3 regions of the Bradyrhizobium brasilense genome follow, and region 1 is predicted to be linked to each of the others. Evidence: predicted binding sites of a transcription regulator. Region 1 holds the regulator's gene; each other region holds the start of a gene.
The links. Region 1 encodes LexA, which represses DNA repair genes until DNA is damaged. Its sites were predicted from a motif close to TGTTCNNNNTGTGTTCNG; they were not measured.
Positions count from the first base shown of each region.

Region 2: the regulator LexA is predicted to act here: its motif matches at 3,327-3,344, upstream of uvrA (excinuclease ABC subunit UvrA).
Region 3: the regulator LexA is predicted to act here: its motif matches at 2,028-2,045, upstream of recA (recombinase RecA).

Region 1 is NZ_CP121669.1:4,523,176-4,529,136, forward strand. It holds gene QA635_RS21245 (ComEC/Rec2 family competence protein) at 1-1,996, shown strand, start outside; gene QA635_RS21250 (hypothetical protein) at 1,993-2,220, opposite strand; gene QA635_RS21255 (hypothetical protein) at 2,366-2,794, opposite strand; gene lexA (transcriptional repressor LexA) at 3,050-3,754, opposite strand; gene QA635_RS21265 (molybdopterin molybdotransferase MoeA) at 3,998-5,209, opposite strand; gene QA635_RS21270 (HAD family hydrolase) at 5,236-5,862, opposite strand.
Region 2 is NZ_CP121669.1:4,831,958-4,837,918, forward strand. It holds gene QA635_RS22745 (DUF2306 domain-containing protein) at 1-182, opposite strand, end outside; gene QA635_RS22750 (single-stranded DNA-binding protein) at 441-935, opposite strand; gene QA635_RS22755 (outer membrane protein) at 1,384-2,130, shown strand; gene QA635_RS22760 (outer membrane protein) at 2,421-3,080, shown strand; gene uvrA (excinuclease ABC subunit UvrA) at 3,432-5,961, shown strand, end outside.
Region 3 is NZ_CP121669.1:3,579,380-3,585,340, forward strand. It holds gene QA635_RS16635 (hypothetical protein) at 1-207, shown strand, start outside; gene QA635_RS16640 (hypothetical protein) at 275-478, opposite strand; gene recA (recombinase RecA) at 2,149-3,237, shown strand; gene QA635_RS16650 (hypothetical protein) at 3,419-4,429, shown strand; gene QA635_RS16655 (hypothetical protein) at 4,426-5,412, shown strand; gene QA635_RS16660 (acyl-CoA thioesterase) at 5,452-5,883, opposite strand.

The sequences.
Region 1 (5,961 bases):
GCTGCGGCGGCGCAGCGTGTTTCCCGTCATCGTGATGCTGGCCGCGGTCGCCGCGGGCTTTGCGACGGCGACCTGGAAGACGGCGCGCGTCGCTCACACGGTGCTGGCGCGGCCGATGTTCTCGGTGGCGCTGACCGGCTTCGTCGAGACGCGCGACATCCGCGAGAAGACCGATCGTTTCGTGCTGCGCGTGGTTTCGATGGAGAGCCCGCGCGACATGACGAAGCTCGATCGGGTCCGGCTCTCGGTGAAGAAGGGCACCGCGCCCGACGTCGGCAGCTTCGTTGAGTTGAAGGCGCGGCTGATGCCGCCGCTCGGGCCACAGCGCCCGGGCTCCTATGATTTCGGCCGTGACCTCTATTTCCAGGGCATCGGCGCCTCCGGCTTCGTGATGGGCGCGGTCAAGACCAGGGAGCCGCCTGCGACCGGCGGCTTTGCGCTGCGCTACGCCGCCTTCATGCAGGGCCTGCGCGACGCCATCGACGCGCGGATCCGCACCACGCTCGACGGCGACCAGCGCGCGATCGCAACCGCGCTGCTCACCGGCCGGCGCGACGCGATCTCGACGCCGGTCAACGATGCGATGTTCATCTCGGGGCTCGGCCATGTGCTGTCGATCTCTGGCTACCACATGGCCGTGGTCGCCGGCGTCGTGTTCTTCGCGGTGCGCGCGCTGCTCGCGCTGTTTCCGGCGCTGACGGCGGGGCATCCGATCAAGAAATGGGCCGCGGCGGCCGCGCTGGTCGCCGCGGCGTTCTATCTGTTGCTGTCGGGCGCGGAGGTCGCGACGCAACGGTCGTTCTTCATGACCGCCGTGGTGCTGCTCGCCGTGATCGTCGACCGCCGCGCGATCACCTTCCGGACGCTGGCGGTGGCAGCGCTGATCGTGCTCGCGATCGCGCCGGAGGCGCTGGTGCATCCCAGTTTCCAGATGTCGTTCGCGGCGACGCTCGGGCTGGTGGCGCTGGTGCAGATCGGACTGCCGAACCTGCTGGCGTCGCCCGACCATTCGCCGACCGCGCGCGTCGCGCTGTGGGGCGGGCGCGAGCTCACGATGCTGATGCTGGCCTCGCTGGTGGCGGGGCTGGCGACGACGCCCTATGCCGCATTCCATTTCCACCGCGTGACGCCCTACGGGCTGCTCGCCAACCTCGCGGCGATGCCGGTGGTCTCGGCGGTCGTGATGCCGGCCGGCCTGCTGGGGCTCGTCGCCATGCCGTTCGGCTTCGACGGCGTGTTCTGGGCGATCATGGGTCTTGGCATCGACTGGATGATCCTGGTGACGCAATGGGTCGCCGCACTGCCGGGCGCGGTCGGCCGCATGGCGGCGTTCGGCATCGGGCCGCTGATCGCAGCGAGCGCCGGCATCATCCTGCTCGGGCTGCTGCGCACGCCGCTGCGCTGGTCAGGCGCGGTGCTGCTGCTGGTGGCCTCGGTCTGGGCGCTCAGGGTGCCGCAGCCGGACGTGCTGATCTCGGGCGACGGCCGCAATGTCGCGGTGCGTGGCGGTGATGGACGGCTGCATCTGATGCACAGCGCCAAGGATGCATTTTTGGTCAAGGAGTGGCTGGCGGCGGACGCCGACGCGCGCACCGCCACCGATGCGTCGCTCGGCGAGGGCGTCTCCTGCGATGCCGGCGGCTGCGTGACCCAGGGACCCGGCGGCGCCTTCGTCGCGCTGGCGACCCGGCCGGAGGCCCTGGTGGACGACTGCGAGCGCGCAGGCCTGATCGTGACGACGCGGCCGGCGCCGCAGGGCTGCGCGGCATCGGTGATCGATGCCGAGCGGCTGCGCCGCCACGGCGCGCTGGTGCTGCGACGGAGCAGGGACGGCTACGCCGTCGATGCAGTCAAGCCCGGCGGGATCGACCGGCCGTGGTCGCCGGCGGTTCCCGGCGACGGCGAGAGCGAGACGACGCTGCGCGCGCCTGCCGCCGCGCCGCGGCCCGCGGTGGATGCGACGCCGGCCGAGACCGATCTGCAGGGCGATGATTAGCCGTGGTCCGGCGAGGGCGCGCTCGGCAGCTCGAACAGGCCGAGATGGTATTCGTCGGAATCGGGGCCGGCGTCGGGCTTCTTGACGAGAGTGAAGGAAGCCTCGGGAAATTGCTCCCAGACTTTCAGGTCGTCGGCCGTTACCGTCAGCCAACCGAACCGGAACATGTAGCGGCCCGGTTCCGTGACGCGTCCAGCCTTTTGCCATGTGACCTTATCGACCACCGCGCACGTCCTCCGTGCCCGATGATGCGCCAAGGTGCCGGCCGACGCAAATCTCCTTCTGCGCCCCGGAAGCGGGAGTCCGGGGTCGCCCGAAATTGCTTAGGTCATCCGCCGCCGAATAGCTCATTCCGCGGCGACGATGCGCTCAACCCAAAAACAGCGTTGCGAATGCGGAGGGCCGCCGCTCCACAACCTTCGGCTTCTGCTCGACCGGCGGATGCAGCGCCGGCAATTGCAGCACGCTAACGCGCTGTCCCTCGACCAGCTGGGTCACCAGCACATGGCTGCCGTCGGGGAATTCGACCGCGTCATGATGCCGATCAGGCACGTCGGGCTCGACTTCGTTGAACACGCCGACGCGATAGTTCAGCGTCTTGGTCCAGATCCAGCGGCTGTCGTAGCGAACGTTCTCGGCGAAAGCGAGCTCGGTGCCCGGCAGCATGCAGACCGCGACAGTGGGGTCATTCTCCGAAGCAAAGCCGCGGGTCGACGTGCCGCGGAACGTCGTCGTGATCAGCGTCTCTCCGACAATGGCGGGGCGCGATGCCACGGCGTGCAGACTATAGTCACACATCGGATGGCTCCTCATTTCGAGGTAGCGACCCGTGCCTCTCCTTGAGGCATTAGGGCCTCTACCAGAGTGGACGATAGCGAACGAGCGTCTGCTCGTTTCTGGGCGATTGTACGACTGGTCCGAGATCGCTCCGATCACAAACACGCGACGCTGCGGAGAGGTATCGGAGCGCATCGGGCAAGCCGTACGCTACACTATCATGCAAGGAACGATCCGACGTGTTGCTCGTTCCCGGCCGCCGCAAGTATTTGCAATTCAGTATTTGCGATAAAGGCCGATCAGCTTGCCCTGGATGCGGACCCGGTTCGGCGGCAGGATGCGCACTTCATAGGCGGTGTTGGCCGGCTCGAGCGCGATCGATGCGCCGCGGCGGCGGAAGCGCTTCAGGGTGGCTTCCTCCTCGTCGATCAGCGCCACCACGATGTCGCCGGTATTGGCGACGTCGTTGCGCTGGATCAGCGCCATGTCGCCGTCGAGGATGCCGGCATCGACCATCGAGTCGCCGCGCACCTCGAGCGCGTAGTGCTCGCCGGCGCCGAGCATGTCGGGCGGCACGCTGATGGTGTGGCTGCGGGTCTGCAGCGCCTCGATCGGCGTACCGGCGGCGATCCGGCCCATCACGGGGACCGCGACCGGACGGTTGCCGTCGTCCTCGGCAATCGGCGGCGTGCTGGCGCGCCGGCCGAGGGTGCCTTCGATGACGCTGGGCGTGAAGCCGCGGCGACCGTTGCCGCCGCCGGCCGAGAGTTCGGGCAGCTTGATGACCTCGATGGCGCGGGCGCGGTTCGGCAGGCGGCGGATGAAGCCGCGCTCCTCCAGCGCAGTGATCAGGCGGTGGATACCGGACTTCGAGCGCAGGTCGAGCGCATCCTTCATCTCGTCGAAGGAGGGCGGTACGCCGGCCTCTTTCAGACGTTCATTGATGAAACGCAGTAGTTCGTACTGTTTGCGCGTGAGCATCTCGAGTATTCCCCCGGTTGATAGCGTCGTTCGATTCCGAGACTCTTCTGGTGGGGCCTGCAGGCCGGGCCTGACCTCAGGAGCATGTGCTCAATGCACCTGCTTCCACGCGGCTTCCCGAATGTAGGCACCAGTACTCGAAACAAATCATGAACGGACACTATATGTTCGATATGTGTTCCGCAACCACTTAATTTCCGGTGAACGTGTCGGGCAACGCACAATCGGCGGGGCGCGAAAACCCTATTCGGGCAGTGTCAGGATCTCGCATTCGCTGCCTTTGACGGCCGCCGCCGCGAACGGCGGGCGCACGAGAAGTGCCCGTGCCGCAGCGAGATTCCCGAGCAGCGACGAGTCCTGCTGCGTCACCGGTGTTGCGATCAGCGTGCCGTCCTCGCGCGCTTCGAGGCGCGCACGCAGATAGTCCTCGCGCTGGTCGTTGGCGGCGAGGTCGCGGCCGAGCAGGGCGCTAGCACGGCGATGATGAATCACTTTCCGGCCGCTCAGCGCCCGAATCAACGGCACCAGGAACAGGAAGGCGCAGACATAGGACGACACCGGATTGCCGGGCAGGCCGATCACCCGCATCGCGCCGAGCCGGCCATGCATCATCGGCTTGCCGGGCCGCATCGCAATCCGCCAGAACGTCATGTCGACGCCCTCGGCTTCCAGCGACCGCTTGACGAGATCGTGGTCGCCGACCGAGGCGCCGCCTGTCGTGATCAGGACATCGGCACCGGCCTCGCGCGCCCGGCGGATGCCCGCCGTGGTCGCCTCCACCGTGTCGGCGGCAACGCCGAGGTCGACGGTCTCGGCGCCCTCGGCGTGCGCCAGCGCCCGCAGCGCGTAGCCGTTGGAATAGACGATCTGGCCGGGGCCGGGCTGCGAGCCCGGCATCACCAGCTCGTCGCCGGTCGCCAGCACCGCGACCTTCGGGCGGCGGCGCACCGCAAGTTCCGGATAGTTCATGGCGGCCGCCAGCGACAGCGCGCGGTCGGACAGGCGGCTGCCGCCGGCGAGCAGCACCTCGCCCGCACGGAAGTCGACCCCGGCCTGGCGGATGTGCCGCCCGACGCTGGCGGCCTCCGAGATCGTGATGTGGTCGCCGTCGACGGCGGTGTCTTCCTGGATGATCACGGCGTCGGCGCCATTGGGGATCACGCCGCCGGTGAAGATCCGCACCGCCTCGCCGGCGCCGACCGTCCGCTCGAACGGCCGGCCGGCGGCGACTTCGCCGATCACCTTGAGCCGGGCCTTTAGATCAGCCGCATCGGCGGCGCGCACCGCATAGCCGTCCATCGCCGACATCGGCTGCGGCGGCTGGGTGCGGAGCGCCGCGAGGTCGTGCGCAAGCGTGCGGTGGTAGGCGGCATCGAGCGCGATCATCTCCTCCGGCAGCGGTTCGGCGCCGGCGAGGACGGCGGACAGGGCATCGGCAACCGGCATCAGGGCCACGCTCAGAGCTCCTCAATTCCTAATGTTCAAATTCCAAGTGCGGTCAAAGCCCTTGCCACGTCATCCGTCGACGTCACGTGGATAGCATGAAGGCCGCGCGCCCGCGCACCTTCGATATTGGCGGCCAGGTCGTCGAAGAACAGGATCCGCGACGCCGGCACGCCGATGGCTTTTACCACATGATCATAGGCCTCGGCGTCGGGTTTGCGGAAGCCGATGCTCGAGGACAGGAAGACGTTGCGGAAATGGCTGAGCAGCTCGGCATGGCTGACCGAGAAATGCGCGACATGGGCCGGATTGGTGTTGGAGAAGGCGTAAAGCGGCATCCGCTTGGCGGCCGCCGCGAGCAGCGGGGCGATGCCCGGCATCTCGCCGGTGAAGATCGCATTCCAGCCTTCGAGGAACTGGGCGTCCGTGATGTCGATGCCGAGCGTTTGGCGCAGGCTTTCGAAGAACGCCGCGTCGTCGATCCGGCCGATCTCGTAATGCTTGAAACTGTCGTCGACGACAAAGCGCGTGGCGAGCTCGGCGGGCGCACAGCCTGCATGCTGCGCCCAGTGCGCCATCACCTTGTCAAAGTTGATGTCGAGCACGACGCGGCCGATATCGAACAGCAACACGTCGACGGAGTTGGGAGTGAATTGCGAGGTCATTGCGTGAAACCGTGTACGAGAATTGCGGGCAGGCGGCAATGTCCTCGATTTCAGTGACGGGTGCGTGGATTGCACGTGGCGTTGCATTCATCGCGATAC
Region 2 (5,961 bases), 310 kb from region 1:
ATCCAAAACGAGCTTCCGGCGACCACCAGCATCAGGATCACCCAGATCCAGCCCAGGGTCCGGTGCGGCAGCGTGCCCTTGGGGGCGGCCAGCTGGATGGAGCCGAGCACGAAGGCGGCCATCGCGGCAAAGGCGTGGAGTGGGATCGCAGGCGCGGCGTCGAGCAATGGCGCGAGGCTCATGATGGCCGGCCCTCGGGTGAAGCTCGCGGCCAAGCATCAAATGCCGCAGGCCAATGTAAATATCATTTACATCGGGCTGTGTCAAAGTCCAGGGAACCCGCATCCCTTACGTCGAACCACCGACGTTCTGACAGAGAGTTACCGAGTTATCCTCATATTCCACACGAGGAAATTGCTGGTCCAGATCGCGGCGACCGTTCCGGGAAATGATCTTCACGGAACGGCGCCTGACGGAATCGACGGAAGCGCGACCGCTGCTCAGAACGGGATGTCGTCGTCCATGTCGCTGTTGCGGCTGCTGCCACCACCCGCGGCGACGGCGCGGCGCGGCGCCGAGCTGACCGGTCCGGCCGAACCGAAATCGCTGCCGCCATCATCGGAAAAGCTGCTGCCCCCACCGCCACGCCCGTCGAGCATGGTGAGGTTGGAGTTGAAGCCCTGCAGCACGACTTCGGTCGAGTACTTCTCGACGCCGCTCTGGTCGGTCCATTTGCGGGTCTGCAACTGACCCTCAATGTACACCTTGGCGCCCTTCTTCAGATACTGCTCGGCGACCTTGCAGAGGCCCTCGTTGAAGATCACGACGCGGTGCCACTCGGTCTTTTCCTTACGCTCGCCGGTGCCCTTGTCGCGCCACGTTTCCGAGGTGGCGATGGAAAGGTTTGCGATCGGACGGCCGTCCTGCGTCCGCCGGATTTCCGGATCCTTGCCGAGGTTTCCCACCAGGATCACCTTGTTCACGCTTCCTGCCATCGCATCATCTCCACTCAAAAACCGGGCGTCCGGACATTCGGCCGCCACTCTCAACCTTCGCCACTTACGTCGCAGGCGTCGTGGATGACCCTATACGCCGGTGCCGGCTCGTCGCCTTTGCCGTCGCGCGGTTATCCACGGATATCGGGATATAGCACCGGATCCGGCATCGTTCCAGTTTTGTTCGCCACAACCATCCGTAGAAGCGGCCAGTGCCGTCAGAGCGGCAGTCGATCTCGGCGCAGGCCGACGCTCGGCAGCAAGATTTAGAAAAACAACAAACAAATCAGTAGCTTGCCTTATCGATACTTCTCCCGCGAGTGTTGCATTTGGGAGACTGCGTTTGCGGTTGAATCAGCGTATAGCTCCAACCATGGCGCGGGCGCTCGCGTCTGGGATCGTGCTTCGGGACCGTTTGGAAGCCGATCGGGGTGCTGGGGGATTGATAATGAAGAAGTTTTTGCTCGGTACGGTTGCTCTGATTGCGTTTGCTGCGCCTGCCGCGGCTGCCGATCTCGCTGCGCGCCCGTACACCAAGGCACCGCCGCCCGTGGTTGCCCCGATCTATGACTGGACCGGCTTCTACATCGGCGCCAACGGCGGCTGGGGCTCGAGCCACAATTGCTGGGACCAGCTCCCGGCCGGCATCTTCCTCGCATCAGATGGTTGCCATGATGCAACCGGCGGCGTCGCCGGTGGCCAGATCGGTTATCGCTGGCAGGCTGGCGCCTGGGTGTTCGGCCTCGAAGCGCAGGGCGACTGGGCTGACCTGAAGGGCAGCAACAACAGCGCGATCTTCCCGGGCCTGTTCACCAACCAGTCCAAGATCGACGCGTTCGGCCTGTTCACCGGCCAGATCGGTTACGCCGTCAACAACGTGCTGCTCTACGCCAAGGGCGGCGCGGCGCTGACCGACAACCGCTTCAACACCTACTTCACCCCAACCGGCGTGCTGGTCGGTAGCGCCAGCGACACCCGCTGGGGCGGCACCGTCGGCGCCGGCATCGAAGTCGGCTTCGCGCCGAACTGGACCGCAGGCATCGAATACGACCACCTGTTCATGCAGGACAAGACCTACAACCTGATCGCTCCCAACGGCACGCTGAACAGCACCATCCGCGATCGCCAGGACGTCGACCTCGTCACCGTCCGCGTGAACTACAAGTGGGGTGGCCCGGTCGTCGCGCGCTACTGATCGCGCCAGGCCGATTGATCCAGACGAAAGGCCGGCCTCGCGCCGGCCTTTTTGTTTGCGCCTGTTTGTGCGCCGGCTTTTTCGTTGCGTGTGCACGCGCACCTCACCGGGGCCGTTTTCGGTGCGTTGTGGTTTCGCGGATACACACGTTCCGGCATTTCTCTGTAGAAGCACCAGCACGTCACGCGACACTGCTGTGACGCTCTCTTCAAAATCTTTGAAGGGACAACAAGAAAATGAGCAAGAAAAACGGGACTCGGACTTTGAAATCAGGAATGTTTTGCTGGGAAATCAGGAATGTTTTGCTGGCCTCGGCCGGCATGTTTGCACTGAACACTTTTGCACCGGCAATGGCCGCCGACATGGCGGCACGCGCGCCTTACGTGAAGGCTCCGCCGCCGGCCGCGATCTACAACTGGACCGGCTTCTACGTCGGTGGCTTCGGCGGCTACGCCAGCGAGAACTCCGGCACCCCGAGCATGGAAGGCGGCTTCGGCGGCGGCACCATCGGCTACAACTGGCAGGCCGGCAACATCGTGTACGGCCTCGAGGTTGACGCTGCAGGCGCTGACATCGACGCGTCGGTCTCCGCGCTCGGCGTCACCGCCCGCAGCAAGATCGACTCGCTCGGCACCGTGCGCGGCCGCTTCGGCTTCGCCGTCGACAAGGTGCTGTTCTACGGCACCGGCGGCTACGCCTGGGCCAACAACGAGGTCAGCGTCATCGCGTTCGGCGTGACCGCCTCGCAGAGCAACTTCCACTCCGGCTGGACCGTCGGCGCCGGCGTCGAGGCCTTCATCGCCCCGCAGTGGTCGATCAAGGGCGAATACCTGTATCGCAGCCTCGACAGCGAGAACTATTTCGGCGTGCCCTCCGGTACGCTCGAGCTGCACAGCGCCCAGTTCGGCGTCAACTATCACTTCGGCGGCCCGATCGTCGCCAAGTACTAAGATTGATCTGCGATCAGATCGCACCGAAAGGCCGGCCTCGCGCCGGCCTTTTTGCGTAAGAGCGTTTTCGAGCGAAGCGGATTCCGGCTCGCGCAAGGAAAACGCGTCAAAGCGGGAATCTGGAGCCCCCGTTCCGATTCCATCGGAACGGGGGAAAGGCTCTAGCGGAACCGGCGCTGCTGACGGCTGCTGCCATCAGGCAAACTATCCGTTGATGGACGCGACTCAGCACTGGAAATTGTCGGCCGTTCTTCCTACGTTCCAGCCTTCACACCCCATCGGCGCAAGGTCCCGGCATCACCGGCGATGCGCGCCCAAAAGGCGCCCAAGCATGCGCCCGGAACTGTCGCTATGGATGAAGTGCTCAAGGCGAAGCGCCAACAGAACGCCGGCTCCTCATCGCGCGCCATCACGATCCGTGGCGCGCGCGAACACAATCTGAAGAACATCGACGTCGAGATTCCCCGCGACAAGCTCGTGGTGTTCACCGGCCTGTCCGGTTCCGGCAAGTCGTCGCTCGCGTTCGACACCATCTATGCCGAGGGCCAGCGCCGCTACGTCGAATCGCTGTCGGCCTATGCGCGCCAGTTCCTCGAGATGATGCAGAAGCCGGATGTCGACCAGATCGACGGTCTGTCGCCGGCGATCTCGATCGAGCAGAAGACCACGTCGAAGAATCCGCGCTCCACCGTCGGCACCGTTACCGAGATCTACGACTACATGCGCCTGCTCTGGGCGCGCGTCGGCGTGCCCTATTCGCCGGCCACCGGCCTGCCGATCGAGAGCCAGATCGTCTCGCAGATGGTCGACCGCGTGCTGGCGCTGCCGGAAGGCACCCGCCTCTACCTGCTGGCGCCGGTCGTGCGCGGCCGCAAGGGCGAGTACAAGAAGGAGCTCGCCGAGTATCTCAAGAAGGGCTTTCAGCGCGTCAAGATCGACGGCACCTTCTACGAACTGTCCGAAGCGCCCGCGCTCGACAAGAAATTCCCGCACGACATCGACGTCGTGGTCGACCGTATCGTGGTGCGTCCCGACCTCGCCCAGCGCCTCGCGGAAAGCTTTGAGACCGCGCTGAAGCTCGCCGAGGGCCTCGCCGTGATTGAATATGCCGACGCGCCGGCGGCGGCCGCCCAGGACGACAAGAAAGAGGACAAGAAGAAAACCGCCAAGATCCACGACAAGAGCGGGCCCGAGCGCATCCTGTTCTCGGAGAAGTTCGCCTGCCCGGTCTCCGGGTTCACGATCCCCGAGATCGAGCCGCGCCTGTTCTCGTTCAACAACCCCTATGGCGCCTGTCCGGCCTGCGGCGGCCTGGGCGTCGAGCAGCATATCGACGAAGACCTGGTCATCCCCGACAAGGAGCTGACCTTGCGCAAGGGCGCGATCGCGCCCTGGGCGAAATCGTCCTCGCCCTACTACATCCAGACCCTGACCGCGCTCGGCAAGCACTACAAGTTCACGCTCGACACCAAGTGGAAGGACCTCACCAAGAAGGTCCAGAACGCGCTGCTGCACGGCTCCGGCGACGACGAGATCAAGTTCTCCTATGAGGACGGCGTCCGCTCCTACGACACCAAGAAGCCGTTCGAGGGCGTCATCACCAACATCAACCGCCGCTACCGCGAAACCGAGAGCGAGTGGGCGCGCGAGGAGCTCGGCAAGTATTTCTCCGACGTGCCCTGCGAAGGCTGCAACGGCCATCGGCTGAAGCCCGAGGCGCTATGCGTCAAGATCGGCGGCAAGCATATCGGCGAGATCTCCGAGCTCTCGGTCAAGCGCGCCGGCGAATGGTTCGAGACGGTGCCGGAGGCGCTGAACGCGCAGCAGAACGAGATCGCGACGCGCATCCTGAAAGAGATCCGCGAGCGCCTGACCTTCCTGCTCGACGTCGGCCTGAACTACCTGACGCTGTCGCGCTCCTCCGGCACGCTGTCGGGCGGCGAGAGCCAGCGCATCCGCCTCGCCTCGCAGATCGGCTCGGGCCTGACCGGCGTGCTCTACGTGCTGGACGAGCCGTCGATCGGCCTGCACCAGCGCGACAATGCCCGCCTGCTCGACACGCTGAAGCGGCTGCGCGACCTCGGCAATACCGTGGTCGTGGTCGAGCATGACGAGGACGCCATCCGCCTCGCCGATTACGTGCTCGATATCGGGCCCGGCGCCGGCATGCATGGCGGCCACATCGTCGCTGAGGGCACGCCCGACCAGATCATGCGCAACCCGAAATCGCTGACCGGCAAGTATCTCACCGGCGAGTTGTCGGTGCCTGTGCCCGACCGGCGGCCGCCGAACCACCGGCGCACCATCAAGGTCGTCAACGCGCGCGGCAACAACCTCAAAAACGTCTCGGCCGAAATCCCGCTCGGCCTGTTCACCTGCGTGACCGGCGTCTCCGGCGGCGGCAAGTCGACGCTGTTGATCGACACGCTGTACCGCGCCATCGCCCGCAAGCTGAACAACGCCAGCGAGGGCGCGGCGCCGCACGACCGCATCGAGGGCCTCGAGCACATCGACAAGATCATCGACATCGACCAGTCGCCGATCGGCCGCACGCCGCGCTCCAACCCCGCGACCTATACCGGCGCCTTCACGCCGATCCGCGAATGGTTCGCCGGCCTGCCGGAAGCGAAGGCGCGCGGCTACGAGCCCGGGCGCTTCTCCTTCAACGTCAAGGGCGGCCGCTGCGAGGCCTGCCAGGGCGACGGCGTCATCAAGATCGAGATGCACTTCCTGCCGGACGTCTACGTCACCTGCGACACCTGCAAGGGCAAGCGCTACAACCGCGAGACGCTGGAGGTGCTGTTCAAGGGCAAGAGCATCGCCGACGTGCTCGACATGACGGTCGAGGAAGCCGCCGAGTTCTTCAAGGCGGTGCCGCGCG
Region 3 (5,961 bases), 940 kb from region 1:
GCCAGCCGGATGGCCGAGCGGCGAAAGCCGGACGACGGCTATCTGCGCGAGACCTTCAGCCTGCCACGCGATCAGGCCCGCGTGAGGGCGCGTGACTTTCTCAAGCGCTACCCGAAGGCGGCCTATATGAGCGCCGTCGAGAGTTGGCGCGAGCTTCCCGGCGGCGACATCGAGTTCACGATGCGGCGGCTGGCAAGCGCGGATTGAAGCGTTTTCGAGCGGAGCGGGCGGGCCAGCCGGTCAGGGCACCGGAGCGTGCACGATAGACTATGCCTCAGTCCCCATTGCTGCCGCGGGTCCGTTTCCGCCCCAGATTGTTCAGTTCGCGATCGATCCGCAGCTGCACGCGGCGGATCGCCAGAAGATCGAGCTTTGCTTCGGTCTTGCCCGTGAAGACGCGATCGCCGATCTGGAAGCGCCATTTCCAGACGCCGGCCATCAGCTGAGTGACGCTGAACTCGATGCCCCTGTGGATCATCTGTAACGGTTCCGCGAATGAAGGGCGGTCGTCGACATTTAAACCATTAGTTGTAATAATGATCAGCGCCCGTAAAAAGATCGTGTGAAAGGCCGCGCCCGTTCGAGCTGTCGTTGTGGATTCTGGAAGGATTCGTCCGTCGGCAGCGTCGCCACGGAACGGTCGCCAGCCATGTTGCCTGCCCAGCGCCGCGCAATTCGCGTTGGTTGAGCAGGCCAATGTTACGAACACTGGCGGAACCTGAGTCTTCCGTCGAACGCTACGGAGTTTTTCCAGGGCTCAGGAGGGGTACGAAGGTAGTATGCAGATTGTGCCAGCCGCTATCGGACGCCGTCGCGCCTGTCAGGTTAACTTGTTGATTATCAGGGAACTTCGGGCGCGAGGCGCATCGTACGGCCGGAACTTTGTTCTTGGCCGGAGAACTACGGAATTTTAAACGGCCCCGACAGGGGGCCGCCAACCCGTCCCGGAGGCGGGTTTTCCTCCAGCAGTCGGGGGGCTACCTGTCTGGCTGGGGGCCCCCAAATAAGGGCACTGCCGGGTCAATTGTTCCAGTAAACATTCCGCGAGAACAGATCGCGACCCGCAGGAAATTATGGGGCCAGAACATCTGAGGGTCTTCTCAGTAGTCCTACCGAGAACATCGGCTACCCCTTGGTTACAACGGGGTTAAACCCAAGCCGGGCCACTCCAAAAATCAAAGCAGGGCACTGTGGATGGAAACAGGCCAGCACCGGTTTGCTGGTACTGGCCGAAATAGGCCACTCGCCAAATCAAAACAGGCCACTTAGGAACCGGCGTATGCGCGGCAACTTGGTCACGGTGCGCAACTCCCAATACGCATGTCCGTCATGGGACAAACTCGGCTCCAGAAGATGAGGATGACGAAGAAGAGGCCGCCAACTGAGGCGGCCTCAGCCTGCGCTTTCGTTAAATCTAGTGTGGATTCGCAATCCTGCTTGCAGGAGTTTGTCCACGCATTTGGCCGCGGTCTTGCGCCGGGAGCCCAGTTGCTGGCGCCTTTGCGCCTGGGCCTGTTGTATCGTTTCCGCCGCCTGGGTGTTTGGTAGTGTTGGCAGGATATGGATTGGGCCCACATGCCGACTGGCCGTTAAGACCCCTACATTGCGCCATTGCGGTGCCGGGACCCAAGCATAGCGCCGCCAATAGAATGCAGATGCTATATCTCATGGTGCCTCCATTCAAAAATGGGTTGTGCCAAATGGGGCCATCAACCTTACATCATGGCGCGTTAACCTCAGTGGGATCGAAATGAGTACCCAATTGGGCGGCGCGTTGGCTGGCGCGATTTTCATCTGAGGCACGACCGAGGATTCAGGAACCCCGTTCACCCACGGAGAACACCGGGGAAGAACGTTTGGCCGTCAAGCGGAACGGATGGGGATAGAACATCCTATAGGCTGCTCGGTAGGACTACTGAGAACAGCTGCCAATCCATGGTTGAGGCAGGGTTAAACCCAAACTAGGCCACTCGAAATTTCAAAGTAGGCCACTAGGGATGGAAACAGGCCAGTACCGGTTTGCTCGAAAGAACATATTGCGAACATAGAACAAACGTGGTACGAGGTTCCCATCAACAACGCATTCCGCCTGATCTCATCGCCCGTTTGTCCCGCTAGCGAATCCCCGCAATAAGGAGCACATCCCAAATGTCCGCCACTGCACTGCGTATCGTCGAAGGATCCTCCATGGACAAGTCCAAGGCCCTCTCAGCCGCGCTCTCCCAGATCGAGCGCCAGTTCGGCAAGGGCTCGGTGATGAAGCTCGGCAAGAACGACCGTTCGATGGATGTCGAGACGGTGTCGTCGGGATCACTCGGGCTCGATATCGCGCTCGGCGTCGGTGGCCTGCCGAAGGGACGCGTCGTTGAGATCTACGGGCCGGAATCCTCAGGCAAGACCACGCTGGCGCTGCACACCGTGGCGGAAGGCCAGAAGAAGGGCGGCATCTGCGCCTTCATCGACGCCGAGCACGCGCTCGACCCGGTCTATGCGCGCAAGCTCGGCGTTAACATCGATGAGCTCTTGATCTCGCAGCCGGACACCGGCGAGCAGGCGCTGGAAATCTGCGATACGCTGGTGCGTTCCGGCGCAGTCGACGTGCTGGTGGTCGATTCGGTTGCGGCGCTGGTGCCGAAGGCCGAGCTCGAGGGCGAGATGGGCGATGCGCTGCCGGGCCTGCAGGCCCGCCTGATGAGCCAGGCGCTGCGCAAGCTGACCGCCTCGATCAACAAATCCCATACCATGGTGATCTTCATCAACCAGATCCGCATGAAGATCGGCGTGATGTACGGCTCGCCGGAGACCACCACCGGCGGCAACGCGCTGAAGTTCTATGCCTCGGTTCGCCTCGACATCCGCCGCATCGGCGCGATCAAGGAGCGCGACGAGGTGGTCGGCAACACCACCCGCGTCAAGGTGGTGAAGAACAAGCTGGCGCCGCCCTTCAAGCAGGTCGAGTTCGACATCATGTATGGCGAGGGCGTCTCCAAGATGGGCGAGATCCTCGACCTCGGCGTCAAGGCTGGCATCGTCGAGAAGTCGGGCGCCTGGTTCTCCTATGACAGCCAGCGGCTCGGCCAGGGTCGCGAGAATTCCAAGGCATTCCTGAAGTCGAATCCCGACATCACCGCCAAGATCGAAGCCGCGATCCGGCAGAACTCCGGCCTGATCTCCGAGCAGATCCTCGCCGGCACGCCCGAGCGCGACGCCGAGGGCGAGGAGCCGACGGAAGAGTAAGCCTTCAGCATGATCCGGAAAAGTGCGAAGCGGTTTTCCCTCGCGACAAACGCGAAGCGTTTGCGCGGAGATCATGCTCAAATCATCACATGACTTCGCTGCAAGCGGGTGCTGAGGACGTTGAGTTGCCGACGTCTTCGGCGCCCGTTTGGTTTTGTGTGTCGTCGCGAGAGTTGGGCCGATGAAGCGCCTGATCCTGACCAGTCCGTCCGGCCTCAGCCTCATCCGTTCGGGGCTTGCCGAGGTCGGTATTACATCGACCTTTCGGTTTGTCGGTGGACCGCTGCCGTCGCCAGGAGAACTCGAGGCGTATTTCGGGGCGCGGTCGGACAAGAATCCGGTCGGACACTGGTCGCACTGGTGCGCGTGGGGCCAGCGGCCTCAGGATGCCCGGGCACGTAGGAACCTCGCACTGAACGAATTTTGCGAGCCTTACGAGGTGATCGAGCTTTGGTTCGATCCGGATCCAAATGATCAACTGCAGCTCATCTGGTTGCTCGATCATTTCCAAGCTTACCCGGCGCTGGCGGCCAAGTTGAAGTTGCGGCTTGTCGCATTCGATCTGCTGACGATGCACGAGACGTGGCGTAGCTGGGACCAGGTACCGCTTGCCAACATCCGATCCGAGGACCTTGAGACCGCAAGCGTATGTTGGCAGGCGTACCGGGCGGCAACGCCGGAGGCCTGTTTCGATGCGGTTCATCGCGACCTGAGCGCGTTTCCCTTGCTGAGGCCGGCGCTGCTTGATCTGCTTCGTGAGCTGCCATGGAGCCGATCCGGACTGGGCGCGACCGAGATGCGGTTGCTTGAACTGGTCGCCGCCGGGTTCATGGGGACGAACGCGCTGTTCTACCTCCGCGGCTTTCGCCAGCGTGGCGTCTTTAACGACATGGAAATCGGCAGGCTGCTCGAAGGCCTTGCGCATGGTCCGCGACCGGCGATTGCCGGGCTCGACGATGGCTTGCGCTCCATCGACCCGGACAATGCGCGACGTCGCCTGGAGGCCTTCCAGCGAAGCCGCTTGTCGGTGACGGAGTTTGGCAAGGCGGTGCTTGCCCACAAGGCGGACTTCACGGACCACAATCCGGTCAATCGCTGGTGGGGCGGCACGCACCTCACCAACGACAACCTTTGGCGCTGGAATCCGGCGTTGACCGGCCATGACACGCAGCGGGAGCCGCGCACGTCGTGACGAGTCTGATCCTGGCGACAAGCGATCTCGCGAGCTATCGCCTGAGGCAGGCGGGAAGGGCGGATATCGTCGTCGGCTTGAGGCCGCGCTTCGTTTGGGGGAAAATGCCCTCGTCAGATGACCTCACGACCCTGCTGGAACCGCGTTCCGCAAAGCATGTCGATTTCGACACGCACTGGCTCGACTTCGCCAGTTCAAGATGGACCGGCTCGATCGGTCGGGACTTTGGGCTTGTCGAGTTGTGTGAGCGTTGCGACAGCGTCGAGCTATGGGCTGATCCCCAGCCGAATGACCAGTTGGTGCTGGCCTGGTTGCTCGACGTGCTCCGCCCGCACCGCCACATCGTAGCGAAGCTCAGTCTGGTCCAGACCGATGTCGAGATCGGCGGGTACCGAAGCGAGAGCTCGGCGAAATGGCGATTGCCTGCACTTGCGGTGACCGATGATCGGCTGGAATTGGCCGGTCGCGCCTGGAATGCCTATCGCGCTCCGACGCCCGAGCCCTGTTTCGACCTTCTCATGCAGGATCTGTCGGCCATCCCGCAGCTCCGCGCGGCGCTCATTGCGTTGCTCGAGGAGCTGCCCGGGCGAGACACCGGCCTCGGCGCGTCCGAACTGCGGATGCTGGATCTCGTCGCCGACGGCGAGACAAGCCCACAGGTCCTTTCAAGCGAGCTGAACCGGGAACGCGGCGTGTTCGATTTTCAGGAAGCGGAGCTGATCCTGGACCGGCTCGCCTATTGTCCATCACCGGTCCTGAGCGGATTTCCCTCCGAGATCGAGGCGGCCGACGATTTGAAGGCCCGACGAGAACGACTCCTGTACAGTCGGCTGTCGCTCACCGATTTCGGCCAGGAAGTGTCGGATCGCGAGCTCGACTTCAGCCAGTACAATCCGATCCATCGCTGGTGGGGCGGCACCGAATTGACCAATGAGCGGCTGTGGCGCTGGGACGCCGAGAGCCGCAGCTTGGTCGCCCCGTAAGCCTGATCCGCACAACGCGTGTGCGCAATCAGCCTGCGCCTATGCCAGCGCCTTTTCGCGGCTCGCGATCAGCGCCCGCAGGTCCTCGGTCACCGCGACCGATTGATGCGTCTTCTGGTCGGTCGCGACCCAGATGATCTCGCCGGTGGCGCGCAGGTCATCGGAGCCCCTGGCGAAGATCGCGAGCGCAAGATTGATCGAGGAGCGGCCGATCTTGGCGACCCGGACGCAGACCTCGATGTCCTCGTCGAACCGGATCGGCGCCTTGTACTCGACGACCGATTTCACAGTGTGGAAGTCGATGCCGGTCCGCGCCACCTCGCCGAGATAGTCGTAGCCGAGCGCGCGGAAATATTCGGTGATGGCGGTGTCGAAATAGGTGAGGTAGTGGGCGTTGAACACCACGGCCTGCGCGTCGACCTCCGAATAGCGGACGCGAAACGGGAAATGGAACCAAAATTCCTCGCGCATGTTTCCTCCTGCCGCGGGCGGCCCTCGCTATCGTTCGTCCCGCGGTTAGCAGGGACGTTACGATCGCTCTACCCATCC